One region of the Telluria sp. ZT3P39 genome, then DNA from elsewhere that is predicted to be linked to it. Evidence: predicted binding sites of a transcription regulator. Region 1 holds the regulator's gene; the other holds the start of a gene.
What was found. The regulator NrdR, encoded in region 1, represses ribonucleotide reductase genes. The targets are predictions, from matches to a motif close to CACNANATNTNGTG.

Region 1 (7,100 bases):
CTGGCCGCGACTTTCAGGCGCACCCAGGGCAGGCCGCGCCGCATGCGCGAGAAGAAACCGATGTTCAGTTCATGGGCGGCGTCGGCCAGCACGCCGGAAGCCACCTCGATGCCCGCCGCCTCCAGCTGCGCCAGGCCGCGGCCCGACACCAGCGGGTTGGGATCGAGCATGGCGGCCACCACGCGCCCCAGGCCCGCGTCGACCAGCGCATTCGAGCAGGGCGGCGTGCGCCCGTAATGGCTGCACGGTTCCAGGGTGACATAGGCGGTGGCGCCGCGCACATCATGGCCGCGCGCGTGCGCATCGCGCATGGCCTGGATCTCGGCATGCGCCTGCCCCGCAGGCTGGGTATGCCCGGCGCCGATCACGACGCCGTCACGCACGATCACGCAGCCGACCCGCGGGTTCGGCGCCGTGATGTACATGCCTTTCGCGGCCCATGCCAGGGCCAGGGCCATGCCGTCGGTATCGTTGAGAATTTGCTCGCTGTCGTGTGCCAAGTGGTGTCCCGCTGTTGCGTCCTGCAGCATGTGCTGCCATGCCGTCTGCCGGTGCTAGGGCGGCGCTTGCGCGCCCTCGCAGCCCTCGTCGCGCTCGGGATTGCACATCCGTACGCGCCCGAGCATGTTGATTCTAATACGGCGGATATGCTCGCCGTGAAACAGCGACAGCGTACCGGGCCGGGAGGAATTGGCATTGGTGTCGCTGCAGCTGCGCCCGGCGCCATTGTAGGCGATGTACTGAGGCGGCGCTGACTGGGTGAAGGAAAAATCGACCCGCAGGCCGGGGTCCAGGGGGCCATGGACGGACAGGATCTCGTCGCCCGAGCCGGGCTCGCGGTCGCCGTCGCGGTCGACGAAGATCGTCCAGCCCTGGGTCCAGTCGGCGCCCAGGGGATCGCGCGGCATCAGCTTGACCCGTCCGTTGCGCGCGATGGCCTGGGCCCGGGTATGGGCGATCGCGCCCAGCAGCTCGCTTGAGGCGGCGCGCATCTGCTGGGCCGTGACGAGGGCGTGCAGGTCGGGGCCGGCGACGGCGAGAACGACGGCCGAGATGCCGAGCACGGCGACCAGCTCGGCGAGCGTGGCGCCTGCGGCATGCCTGCATGCCCTGATCGGCTTCATGGCCAGCAGCGCCGCCCGTTCCCGCTCGCTCCCTGCGCGCCGGTGCTGTCGAAGGTGAGCGTGCCGCAGTCCGGGTCGTCGAAGCCGGCATCGACATTCTCCGTCCCCGGCTGGGCGCGCAGCTCGATGCACTGGCTGATGTCCTGGTCTTCGCAGGCATAACCGTCGACTTCGTAGGCGCTGGTTTCCGGCTGCGAACCTATCCACCAACGGAACTGGCGGCTGTCCGGGTCGTCGGTGCCGACCGAGAACGCGACATAGGTATGGTGCTGGGCGCGGTAGGCTTCCTGACGCTGCATGGCGTCGACCAGCGCCAGCTGCGCTTCCACGCGCCGGGCCTTGACCAGCTGGGCCGCATAGCCGGGATAGGCAATCGCCGCCAGGATCGCCACGATCGCCAGCACGACCATCAGCTCGACCAGCGTGAAGCCATGGCGTTTTCGCGGACGCGGTGTCGTCAGGGCGCGTCTCATCCCGGCTCCGTTGCCGCGGCGACGCCATCGTGCCAGTTGGCGATCTCGCGCCAGCTCACGCGCACGCCCGGTCCGCCCGGCGTGCCCGGTGCAGGGGGCGCCCTACCTATCTCGGGGCTGCCCGGCGCAGCCACAACCAGCAACTTGCGGTAATAAGCCTGCACCCCGACCTGGGTCGTCCCGGCGCTGCCGAAGCCCAGTGCCGTGATCCGGTACAGCAGCGCATCCGGCGCCGAAGGCATGCGCTCGATCAGGTAGCGCGGCGCCCGCGCGGCCAGCGCCCCACTACCTGCCGGCATCCGGGCGCCGGTGAATGCGCCGAATACGATGCCGGGCCCGCCCCCGTCGGCCAGCGCCAGGTGGATGTCACCGGCGTCGACGGCCCGGGTGCACAGCCCCTGGTAGGGCGCGCCGCCGCGGCATCCGTCGGCAAAGGCCGCGGGCGCGGCACCGGCCAGCGCGGCGGCGCGCGCGGAGGCCGGATCGGCGCCGCCTTCGATATCCTGCTCGGCGTCCGTCAGCGCGGCCATGGCGCCATGCAGTGCCAGCATGCGGTCACGTTCGTTGGCGGCGGCCAGCGCGCCATGCAGGGCGCTGCGGGCCGAGGCGATTCCGGTCAACAGGATCGCCAGCATCAGCAGCAAGGCGGTGAGCAGCGCCACGCCGGCTTGCCTGCTCCGGCAGGCGCGCATCGAGTCGGCGATGTGCATGCCGTCCTCACCCGCCGCGCGCCGGCAGCGCGATGGTGGTGGCGAACACCTTGCGGTGGCGCGGCGGCGCGCGCCCGGCCAGCGTCGCCTCCAGCAGGCGGGTGCCGGCGTCCAGCACGCCCACCATGTCGCCATACTGCGGCCCGAACAGGTCGTAGGCGGCACCGCCCGCATTCGCAAGCCGGCTGGGCGCCCCATGCAGCAGCAGCGCCACTCGCACACTGGCCAGCTTCTTCCAGTGGGTGCGCCGCCGCAGGTCGGCCTCGCGCTCGGCCGCCGTCGCGCCCACCAGCAGCAGGCCGGCGTCGAGCGCATGCAGCGCGCTGGCATTGACGTAGCGCTCGGGCGCACCGTCGGCGTCGAGATCGAGTCCGTACAGCACCTGGAAACTGTCGACGGCGCCGACCACCGCATCGGCCGACCAGGCGCCGGCGCCCCGATATTTGCAGCGCAACTCGGCGTCGCCCTGGGCATTGCGGGCGACATGGAAGATGCTCCAGCCTTCTTCATTGCGGTGCACGGAAAAGCCCGCGCAGTCGAGGGTGGTGCCGTCGCCCGAAGGCGGCGCGCCGCTGCCGGGATAGCGCACCGCCAGCACATCGCTGCCATGCACGACCGCAGTGGCGACCGGGTTGTCGATGGCGAAGCCGGTCTGCGTTACCCGGCGTGCGTCCAGGCCGGCGAGCGCCGCAGGCGCGGCCGCATCCGGCCCGCCGCTATGCGCCTCCCAATCGACGGCAGCCGCCTGCCGCACCGCGCGCGCCACCACGTCGAGCGCGTAGCGTCCCGCATCGTCCATGGCCGCCGTTTCCACCTGCGCGGCAAAGGCCCGGGTGGACCAGACGAACAGGCTGCCGGCGGCCAGCAGCACACCAAGGCCCACCGTCATGGCGACCAGCAGTTCGGCCATCGTCATGCCGCGCTGGCGGTGAATGGATAGCCTCATCGCAGCACCGTCACGTAAGCGGGCGCCGCGTCCTGGCCCTGCCAGCCGATTTTGACGACCGGCAGCGCACTGGCGTCGCCGTCGCAGCTCCAGCGAAAGCTGTTGGTGGCGCTGTCCCAGGGCGAGCCGTCGCGGCAGACCTCGACGCGCCCGCCGGGGAATTGCGCATGCACGGCCTGGCGGATTTCGTGCAGGTCGAACTCGGCGAGCTGCTGCGGGCTGCATGCGGTGCTGCCGAAGCACGGCAGCGGCGCAATGGGCGCGCCGTCGGCTGCGTTATAGTGAAAAGCGAGATAGGGGTTGCTTGCATCGGGCAAGCCGGCCACCGGGCCATTGGCCCGCATGCGCGAGGCCAGCGAGGCCGCCAGTTGCGCCGCTTCGGAGGTGCGGGCCGCGTGCTGGCGCAGCCGCTCGGCCGTCAGCTGCGCGGCCCCGGCGCCGACGATGCCGACCGCGAGCACGAACAGCGCGACCAGTACTTCGACCAGCGTGAATCCTTGTATTGCCCCATGCGAGCGCACAGCCACCTCCCCTCGTCAGCGTCGAGCAACGGCAAGGCCATGCGAGGGGCCTGCCATCTGCGAGCTGCCAAGTTATCAGGCGAGCATCTGCCGGCCATGAGCTGGCCCAATCGTGTACGGGGAACTGATGAGCGGTTTTATTTACGCGGGTGGCCGACTTCGGCCAGCGCTTCCTGGAACTCGGCCAGGTCTTCGAAATTCTTGTAGACCGAGGCGAAGCGGATGTAGGCGATCTTGTCGAGGCGCTTGAGTTCCTGCATCACCAGTTCGCCCACATAGCCGGTATCGACTTCGCGGCGGCCGCTGGTGAGCAGCTTTTCCTCGATGGTGGCGACGGCCGTGTCGATCGCTTCGGCGGCCACGGGGCGCTTGCGCAAAGCCAGCATCAGGCTGCCGCGCAATTTGCTCGATGCGAACTCGGTGCGGCTGCCGTTCTTCTTGACGATGATCGGCATCGACAGCTCGATGCGCTCATAGGTGGTGAAGCGCTTGTCGCACTTCGCGCAGCGCCGGCGCCGGCGAATGGCGTCCCCTTCCTCGGACACGCGCGTGTCGAGGACCTGGGTATCTTCATGCTGGCAGAACGGACATTTCATGGGCGCCGGGGATGCTTGTCGGGCCGGCAAGCGCCGGCTCCGGGGTGGTTGCTGCTTTAAGCGGCGTAGACCGGGTACTTGTCGGTCAGCAGCTTGACTTCCGCCTTCACGCGCTCGATGGTCGCGGCGTCGTGCGGGTTGTCCAGCACGTCGGCGATCAGGTGGCCCACCTTGATCGCATCTTCTTCCTTGAATCCGCGGGTGGTGAAGGCCGGGCTGCCCAGGCGGATGCCCGAGGTGACGAAAGGCTTCTGCGGGTCGTTCGGGATGCCGTTCTTGTTGCAGGTCATGTGCGCCTGGCCCAGGATCGCTTCGGCTTCCTTGCCGGTCAGGCCCTTCGAGCGCAGGTCGACCAGCATCACGTGCGATTCGGTCCGGCCCGACACGATGCGCAGGCCACGCTCGATCAGGGTCTCGGCCAGCACCTTGGCGTTCTTGACGACCTGCTGCTGGTATTCCTTGAACTCCGGCGACAAGGCTTCCTTGAAGGCCACGGCCTTGCCGGCAATGACGTGCATCAGCGGACCGCCCTGGATGCCCGGGAAGATCGCCGAGTTGATCTGCTTCTCGAACTCGGCCTTCATCAGGATGATGCCGCCGCGCGGGCCGCGCAGCGACTTGTGCGTCGTGGACGTCACGAAGTCGGCATGCGGCACCGGGTTCGGGTATTCGCCCGCGGCGATCAGGCCGGCGTAGTGGGCCATGTCGACCATGAACCAGGCGCCGACTTCCTTGGCGATTTTCGCGAAGCGCTCGAAGTCGATGCGCAGCGCGAAGGCCGAGGCACCGGCGATGATCATCTTCGGCTTGTGCTCGCGCGCAAGGCGTTCCATGGCCTCGTAGTCGATGTCTTCTTCCGGCGTCAGGCCGTAGGACACGACATTGAACCACTTGCCCGACATGTTCAGCGCCATGCCGTGGGTCAGGTGGCCGCCTTCGGCCAGCGACATGCCCATGATGGTGTCGCCTGGCTTGAGCATGGCGAAGAACACGCCCTGATTGGCCTGCGAACCGGAGTTCGGCTGCACGTTGGCCGCTTCCGCGCCGAACAATTGCTTGAGGCGGTCGATCGCCAGCTGCTCGGCGACGTCGACGTATTCGCAGCCGCCGTAATAGCGCTTGCCCGGGTAGCCTTCAGCGTACTTGTTGGTCAGCTGCGAGCCCTGCGCTTCCATGACGGCCGGCGAGGTGTAGTTCTCGGACGCGATCAGTTCGATGTGGTCCTGCTGGCGAACGTTTTCCTTCTGGATGGCATCCCACAGTTCCGGGTCGACATTGGCGAGCGTGTGATTCTTTGCAAACATGTAAAACTCCAATCGAGAGAAATACCAGGCAACGGGCCAGCGCAGAATGGGCGGCCGGGCGGGCGCAAGGCAGCCGCGAGGCCGCGCGCAACACGGCGCGGTCGTTTGGTGGCTGCCCAGGCGAACGGCGTTGACATCTCACGTTCCCCGGTGGGTACCCACCTTTTGCCGCGCCTGGTGCATTCGGATGCGGCACGGTGTTTCGCCAGTTACGTGAGACGTAAATGACTCCAGATTGTATGTGATCCGAGCCCCTTAGGGCAAGGAAACTGCTGTCTGCCTGACAAGTGCGGCGCACGCAGCAAGCTTGTGGCCATTTCGGCTACAATTTTCCCTTCCTACCACTTCGCCGCCACCAGGACCCCATCATGATCGTCTTCATTACCGGCGCCTCGGCCGGCTTCGGCGCCGCGATGGCCCGCGTATTCGTCGCCAACGGCCACAAGGCCATCCTCGCGGCCCGCCGCACCGACCGCATCGCCCACCTGGCAGCCGAACTGGGCGAGGCCGCCTTGCCGGTCACGCTGGACGTGACCAGCCGGGCCTCGATCGATGCGGCCATCGCCGGCCTTCCCGAGGAATGGCGCGACATCGACGTGCTCGTCAATAACGCGGGACTGGCGCTCAACACCCTGCCGGCGCACGAGGTGCCGCTGGACGACTGGGACACGATGATCGCCACCAATTGCCAGGGACTGGTGACGATGACCCGCGCGGTGCTGCCTGGCATGGTGGCACGCGGGCGCGGCCTGGTGATCAACCTGGGCTCGGTGGCCGGCCACTACCCTTACCCGGGCGGCAACGTGTATGGCGCGACCAAGGCCTTCGTGGAGCAGTTCACCCTGAATTTGCGGGCGGACCTGGTCGGCACCGGGGTGCGCGCGACCAACCTGGCCCCGGGACTGTGCGGCGGGACGGAGTTCTCGAACGTGCGCTTCAAGGGCGACGATGCGGCGGCAGCCAAGGTGTACGAAGGCACCACGCCGCTGAGCGCGGAGGATATTGCGAATACGGCCTACTGGATCGCGACCCTGCCGCAGCATGTGAATGTGAACAGCATCGAGTTGATGCCGACTTGCCAGGGGTTCTCGCCGTTCACGATTAAACGCACACAGGGTTGAACCGAGCGAACGTTGGTCCGGTAACGCGCGCTCTGCAATTGTTAGAAAGTGTTACAGTCATTGGCCTTTCGGCTATGTTTCACGTCTACTACTGCCGCAGCGTAGTGCCTTGAACGGAAGGCACGTCCGACCTTTTCCGAGCCCTATGTACTACAGCGTACATAGGATCGGCAAAAATCGCGTAAAATGTTTCCTATTTACATTTAAATGGCAGGGGAAATGCCTTCAGCTTTCGACTGGACAGTCAGGATCTATTACGAAGATACGGACGCCGGTGGCATCGTGTTTTACGCCAATTACCTGAA
Region 2 (7,100 bases), on a different contig from region 1:
CAGGAACAGGGCTTTGAGCTCTTCGCGGAAGGCCGGGGTCCACAGCATCGGGTTTTCCATCTTGATCGTGTTGATCAGGTCGATGCCGAAGTTCACATGCATCGACTCGTCGCGCAGGATGTACTGGTACTGCTCGGCGGCGCCGGTCATCTTGTTCTGGCGGCCCAGCGCCAGGATCTGGGTGAAGCCGACGTAGAAGAACAGGCCTTCCATCAGGCAGGCGAAGACGATGATCGACTTGAGCAGCTTCTGGTCGTTTTCCAGCGTGCCGGTCTTGAATTCCGGATCGGTCAGCACGTTGATGAACGGGATCAGGAACTGGTCCTTGTCGTGGATCGACTCGATCTCGTTGTAGGCGTTGAAGATTTCCTTCTCGTCCAGGCCGAGCGACTCGACAATGTACTGGTAGGCGTGGGTGTGGATCGCCTCTTCGAAGGCCTGGCGCAGCAGGTACTGGCGGCATTCCGGCGCCGTGATGTGGCGGTAGGTGCCCAGCACGATGTTGTTCGCGGCCAGCGAGTCGGCGGTCACGAAGAAGCCGAGGTTGCGCTTGACCAGGCGGCGCTCGTCTTCCGACAGGCCGTTCGGGCTCTTCCACAGCTCAATGTCGCGCTGCATGTTCACTTCTTGCGGCATCCAGTGGTTGGCGCAGCCGGCCAGGTATTTGTCCCAAGCCCATTTGTACTTGAACGGGACCAGCTGGTTGACGTCGGTCTGGCCGTTGATGATGCGCTTGTCGTCGGCGTTGACGCGCTTGGCGACCAGCGCGGCATCGACCGTTTCGGTGGCATCGGCTTGTGCGGCGCGCGGGGCTGGCGCGGTGCTTGGTTCATCGTCCCATGACAACATAGTGTTCTTCCTTCTTGAATTCTAGACGGCGGCGCCCGGCGCGGTGGCCGGGCGTGTTTCTTCGTTCAGCGCTTACTTCGCACTGGTTCTTACTGGCAGGCTTCGCATTCCTCGAAACCGTCGTCGCCAGGACGCAGGTAGCAGGCGGCGCCGTCGGCTTCATCGGCTGCGGCGGCGACCGGCGCTGCCGAGGCGGCAGGTGCTGCGGCAGGTAGCGCCGGGGCAGCGTGGCCACCCGACAGGGCGCCCGAGACCGACACCGCGTTCAGCGCGCCGGTGCGGCTGGTGGATTTCTCCATGTGCGTCGCGGCGATGGTGCGCAGGTAGTAGGTGGTCTTCAGGCCGCGCAGCCAGGCCAGCTTGTAGGTCTCGTCCAGCTTCTTGCCCGATGCGCCGGCCATGTAGATGTTCAGCGACTGGGCCTGGTCGATCCACTTCTGGCGGCGCGATGCCTGCTCGACCAGCCACTTCGGCTCGACTTCGAACGCGGTGGCGTAGATGTCGCGCAGGTCTTGCGGCACGCGGTCGATCTTGGACAGCGAACCGTCGAAGTACTTCAGGTCGGCGATCATGACTTCGTCCCACAGGTCGCGTGCCTTCAGGTCGCGCACCAGGTAGGCATTGATCTCGGTGAATTCGCCCGACAGGTTCGACTTCACGTACAGGTTCTGGAAGGTCGGCTCGATGCAGGCCGACACGCCGATGATGTTCGAGATGGTCGCGGTCGGGGCGATCGCCACGCAGTTCGAGTTGCGCATGCCGAATTCCTTGATGCGGCTACGCACCAGGGTCCAGTCCATCGACTCGCTCGTGTCCTGCTCGAGGTAGCCGCCGCGTTCTTCCGCCAGCAGCTTGATCGAGTCCTGCGGCAGGATGCCGCGGTCCCACAGCGAACCTTCGTAGGAACCGTAGCGGCCGCGCTCTTCGGCCAGCTCGGTCGAGGCCAGGTAGGCGTAGTAGCAGACGGCTTCCATCGACTTGTCGGCGAATTCCACCGCTTTGCTTGATGCGAACGGCACGCGCATCATGTGCAGGCAGTCCTGGTGGCCCATCACGCCCATGCCGACCGGACGGTGGCGCATGTTCGAGTTGCGCGCCTTTTCCACGGCGTAGTAGTTGATGTCGATGACGTTGTCCAGCATGCGCATGGCGATGCGGATGGTCTTCTGCAGCTTGGCGTGATCGAGGCTGTCGCCCTTCATGTGCTGCGGCAGGTTCACCGAACCCAGGTTGCAGACGGCGATTTCGTCGGCGCTGGTGTTCAGGGTGATCTCGGTGCACAGGTTCGACGAGTGCACGACGCCGATGTGCTGCTGCGGCGAACGGATGTTGCACGGATCCTTGAAGGTGATCCATGGGTGACCGGTTTCGAACAGCATCGACAGCATCTTGCGCCACAGGTCGAGCGCTTCGATCTTCTTGTACACGGTCATTTCGCCGCGTTCCGCCTTGGCTTCATAGGCGGTATAGGCTTCTTCGAAGGCCTTGCCGACCAGGTCGTGCAGGTCCGGCGTCTCGCTTGGCGAGAACAGGCTCCAGTAGCCCTTTTCCATCACGCGCTTCATGAACAGGTCGGGAATCCAGTTCGCGGTGTTCATGTCGTGGGTGCGGCGGCGGTCGTCGCCGGTATTCTTGCGCAGGTCGAGGAATTCCTCGATGTCCATGTGCCAGGTTTCCAGGTAGGCGCAGACCGCGCCCTTGCGCTTGCCGCCCTGGTTCACCGCCACGGCGGTGTCGTTGACCACTTTCAGGAACGGGACCACGCCCTGCGACTTGCCGTTGGTGCCCTTGATGCGCGAGCCCAGTGCACGGACCGGAGTCCAGTCGTTGCCCAGGCCGCCGGCGAACTTCGACAGCAGCGCGTTTTCTTTAATGGCGTCGTAGATGCCTTCCAGGTCGTCGCCGACGGTGGTCAGGTAGCACGAGGACAGCTGCGAACGGCGGGTGCCCGAGTTGAACAGGGTCGGGGTCGAGCTCATGAAGTCGAACGACGACAGCAGGTTGTAGAACTCGATCGCGCGCGCTTCGCGGTCGGCTTCGCGCAGGGCCAGGCCCATCGCGACGCGCATGTAGAAGGCCTGCGGCATCTCGATGCGGGTTTCGCGCACGTGCAGGAAGTAGCGGTCGTACAGGGTCTGCAGGCCGATGTAGCCGAACTGCAGGTCGCGGTCGGCGACGATGGCCTTGGCCAGGCGCTCGAGGTCGTACTTGCCCAGTTCTTCGTCCAGCAGTTCGTTCTGGATGCCCTTGGCGATGTACTGCGGGAAGTAAGTGATGTATTCGGCAGCGGCGCCGGCTTGCGGCACTTCGTGGCCGAAGACTTCCTTGCGGATGGTGTGCAGCAGGATGCGCGCGGTGACCTGGCTGTAGGCCGGGTCTTTTTCCATCAGGGCGCGGGCCGCCAGGATGGCCGACTTGTGCAGTTCTTCGACCGGCACGCCGTCGTACAGGTTCTTCAGGGTCTCGGCGACGATCGCGTCGGCGTCGACGTGCTTTTCCAGGCCGGCGCAGGCAGCGTTGACCAGGCCGTACACGGCGTTCATGTCCAGCGGCAGGCGCTGGCCGCCGTCGATCACGTGGATCTGCGGCGCAGCCACGGCGGTGCCGCCGGCGGCTTCTTTCGCGGCGCGGCGCTCTTCCATGCGCTTGGCACGGTACAGCACGTATTCGCGTGCGACGTCATGCTCGCCCGAGCGCATCAGCGACAGTTCGACCTGGTCCTGCACGTCTTCGATATGGAAGGTGCCGCCGTTCGGCTGGCGGCGCACCAATGCAGCCACGACATTTCCGGTCATCTGTTCCACCAGGTCGCGGATACGGGCCGATGCAGCACCCTGCCCGCCTGCGATGGCGAGGAAGGCCTTGGTCATCGCGACCGAGATCTTGTGCGGCTCGAAGGCCACCACGGCGCCGTTACGGCGGATGACGCGGTAGTCGCCGCGCGCCACGATCTCTGCCGGCGTGGCATTGGCCGACGCGCCTGGGGTGACGTGAGGATTGATCGAAATGTCTTGTGCTGTTTGCATTGAGCCTCCAGGGTGGGCAGATGCCTGCCGCCATTTGTTGTTACCAGGACCGAAGTCCTACGGAATTCATAGCAAAGCGATGCCCCGCCAGCCGGAACGCCATGCTGGCAACCAGATATGCAGGGTAGGAAATCGCTGTGGAATCAGTCGCTTGCAGAGCAAGCCTCAAGTCGGGAGTGAACTAGTTTCCTTCGGTTCACTACCACTACATCTAGTGTTCGACCTTGATATGAGACTAATTGTAGTACCTGACCCAGGTCACGGCAAGTAAAGAACTTCGCAATATTTTGCGTTTTTTTTGGCGCATGGGCTTGACAAGCGAGTAGGGCTAGAACGGCGGGGAGTATGCGGTGAGTGAGCGCTAACCTTGTTCAGGATGGCTGCTCAAAGCGTAATCAGCCTGATGCGCGGCGCATCATTCTTGTCCGTTTTGCACTGGCGAAAAGACAACACGACCGTAGGGTGGTCGGCTTCGCCGACCGCGCGTTCAACCAACGTGGGAAAACCACGGAGCCTACCAGTTGACGTGATTTGAACGCGCGGCCGTTCGTAATTCCGGGCATTGCCCGAAATTACCCCGGCCACCCTACGGAAAACGGTCAGGCGTTATCGTCCGGCGCCGAAATTTCCAGCTTCTGCATCTGGTAGCGCAGCTGCCGCACGCTGATCCCGAGCAGCGCTGCGGCCTGCGTGCGGTTGAACTGGGTCTGTTGCAGCGCGCGGCCGATGATGTCGCGCTCCACCTGGCTCAGGTAGTCGGGCAGATTGCCGGGCAAGCCGTTCGGGCCGAGCATGGCCTGTCCGGATGCCGCCACCGGCGCGGGAGCCGCTTCCGGCCCGGCCACCGGCGCCGGCGCCTGGACCGGAACCGCGATCGCCTCGCTCGGGCGCGCCGCTTTCAGCGACAAATCCCCCACTTCGATCACGCCGTCGTTGGCAAACGCCAGCGCCCGCTCCAGCACGTTCTCCAGTTCGCGGATATTCCCCGGGAAGGAATAGGCGCGCAGCGCGTCCAGCACACCGGCCCCGAGCGCGGCCTGCCCCGGACCGGCCAGCCGCGCCAGCACGGCGTCGACGAGGGGCGGCAAGTCGTCGATGCGCTCGCGCAGCGGCGGCAGCGACAGCTCGATCACGTTCAGCCGGTAGAACAAGTCCTGCCTGAACCTGCCCTGCTCCACGCACCTGGCCAGGTCCTGGTGGGTCGCGCTGATGATGCGCACGTCCACCGGCTCTTCGCTGGTGGCGCCGATCTTGCGCACGCGCCGCTCCTGGATCGCGCGCAGCAGCTTGACCTGCATTGCCAGCGGCAGGTCGGCCACTTCGTCGAGCATCAGGGTGCCGCCGTTGGCCGCCTGGAAGAAGCCGTCGCGCTCCTCGGCGGCGCCGGTGAAGGCGCCCTTGCGGTAGCCGAAGAACTCCGCTTCCATCAGGGTTTCGGGAATCGCGCCGCAGTTCACCGCGACGAAGGGCTTGGCGGCGCGCGAACTCTGGGCGTGGATCTCGCGCGCGGCCAGTTCCTTGCCGCTACCCGATTCGCCGGTGATCGAAATCGGCGCGTTCGAGCGCGCCAGGCGGCCGATCTGGGCCCGCAGCGACTGCATCGCGGGCGACGAACCGATCATGCGCGAGCCGGGCAGGCTGCCGTCCGGCTGCGCCGGCGCGGCGTCGAGCAGGCGCAGGGCCGAGCGCACCATCAGGCGCAGCGCGTCGAGCGCCACCGGCTTGGAGATGTAATCGAAGGCGCCCGCCTTGAGCGCCACCACCGCGTTCTCGGCGCTGCCGTAGGCGGTGATGACGGCGATCGGGGTCGCCTTGATGGATGCGTGCACTTCGCGCACCAGCTCCAGCCCGAGGCCGTCGGGCAGGCGCATGTCGGTCAGGATCAGGGCGTAGTCGTGCTCTTCCAACAGCGCGCGCGCCTGGCGCAGCGTGGCCGCGCTGTCCACGTCCAGCCCCATCTTGAGCAGGGTGATCTCGAGCAGTTCACGCAGGTCGGCTTCGTCGTCGACCACGAGGATGCGGGGTGCGGTCATGGTTTTCTCAATCTATATATATATAGCAGGACGAATCTAGGCCGGCTGGGCAAAGCTGATCACGAAGCGCCCGCTGGCCTTGCGCACCCCTAGCGGGGCGGCGTCGAAGCGGTATTCGTAGTCGAGCTTCGCATCGTTGTTCAGGCACAGCTCGCGCGCCAGGTACAGGCCCAGGCCCGTGCCCTTGCTCGAGGTGGTGTAGAAGGGCTCGAACAGGTGGGCGCGTACCTCGGGGGTGATGCCGGGGCCGTCGTCCTGCACGTGCAGTTCGGTGCGCCCGGCCGCGTCGCGCGCCGGGAAGATGCGGATGCTGGCCGGCTGCTTGCTGGCATAGCGCACCGCGTTGCCCAGCAGGTTGAGCAGCACCTCGTGCAGGTGCAGCGGGTCGAAGCGCACCGCACTCGCGCCCGGATCGCCTATATAAACTATATCACCGGCCAGGCCGTGGGTTTCGCAGAATTCGAGCTTCAGTTCGGCCAGGAAGGTCGCCAGCTGCAGCGGTTCGCCATTGGGCTGCACCTTGCGCGAGAGCTGCAGGATGTCTTCGACCATGCGGTTCACGCGCGTGACGTTGTCGCCGATGATCTTCAGCAGCCGCACCTCAGCCGGGCCGTGCAGGTCTTCGGCCAGCAGCGCGGTGGCGTGGCCGATGGCCGACAGCGGGTTGCGCACCTCGTGCGCGATGCTGGCGGTGAGGCGCCCCATCGAGGCCAGCTTGAGTTGCTGCGCCTGGTTTTCGATGGCGCTCACGTCCTGCATGAACACCACGCTGCGCCCGGCCGCCACGCCGGCCGTGTCGACCCGGGCGAAACGCAGCTTCAGGTGGGTCGGCTGGTCGCGCCGGCCGCGCAGCAGGCCCGCGTCTTCGCGGTAGGGCTTGACGGTGACGAAGGCCGCGCCTTCCACCGGTGCGCGCAGCCAGGCGGTAAAGGCCTGGGCCACCGGCTCCAGGCCAGGCGCCTCGCCGAGCCGGAAGCCCGCCGCCTCGCCTTCGAAGCCGAGCGTGATGCGGGCGGCCGGATTGCCGGTGAAGACCACGCCGTCGTCCCCCACCACCAGGATGCCGTCGCCGACGTCGGCGATGACGATCCCGTTGATCAGCTGCTGGATGCGCAGGTCGGTGCCGCGCTGGGCGGCCAGGTCTTCCTGCTTGATCAGGCGCGCAGCCAGCCGGTTCACCAGCAGCACGCCG

Region 2: a site for NrdR is predicted at 4,079-4,092, ahead of AC56LR_RS01380 (ribonucleoside-diphosphate reductase subunit alpha). Genes of this name have one in related genera too.

Annotation. Positions count from the first base shown of each region.
Region 1 is NZ_JCASIH010000012.1:117,061-124,160, reverse strand. Features, by position in the region: gene ribD (bifunctional diaminohydroxyphosphoribosylaminopyrimidine deaminase/5-amino-6-(5-phosphoribosylamino)uracil reductase RibD) at 1-458, opposite strand, end outside; gene AC56LR_RS13550 (GspH/FimT family pseudopilin) at 555-1,124, opposite strand; gene AC56LR_RS13545 (type IV pilin protein) at 1,121-1,597, opposite strand; gene AC56LR_RS13540 (pilus assembly PilX family protein) at 1,594-2,307, opposite strand; gene AC56LR_RS13535 (PilW family protein) at 2,315-3,253, opposite strand; gene pilV (type IV pilus modification protein PilV) at 3,250-3,780, opposite strand; gene nrdR (transcriptional regulator NrdR) at 3,912-4,370, opposite strand; gene glyA (serine hydroxymethyltransferase) at 4,427-5,674, opposite strand; ZMP/ZTP riboswitch at 5,782-5,897, opposite strand; gene AC56LR_RS13515 (SDR family oxidoreductase) at 6,043-6,795, shown strand; gene ybgC (tol-pal system-associated acyl-CoA thioesterase) at 7,015-7,100, shown strand, end outside.
Region 2 is NZ_JCASIH010000001.1:329,583-336,682, forward strand. Features, by position in the region: gene AC56LR_RS01375 (ribonucleotide-diphosphate reductase subunit beta) at 1-849, opposite strand, end outside; gene AC56LR_RS01380 (ribonucleoside-diphosphate reductase subunit alpha) at 939-3,875, opposite strand; gene AC56LR_RS01385 (sigma-54-dependent transcriptional regulator) at 4,475-5,908, opposite strand; gene AC56LR_RS01390 (sensor histidine kinase) at 5,945-7,100, opposite strand, start outside.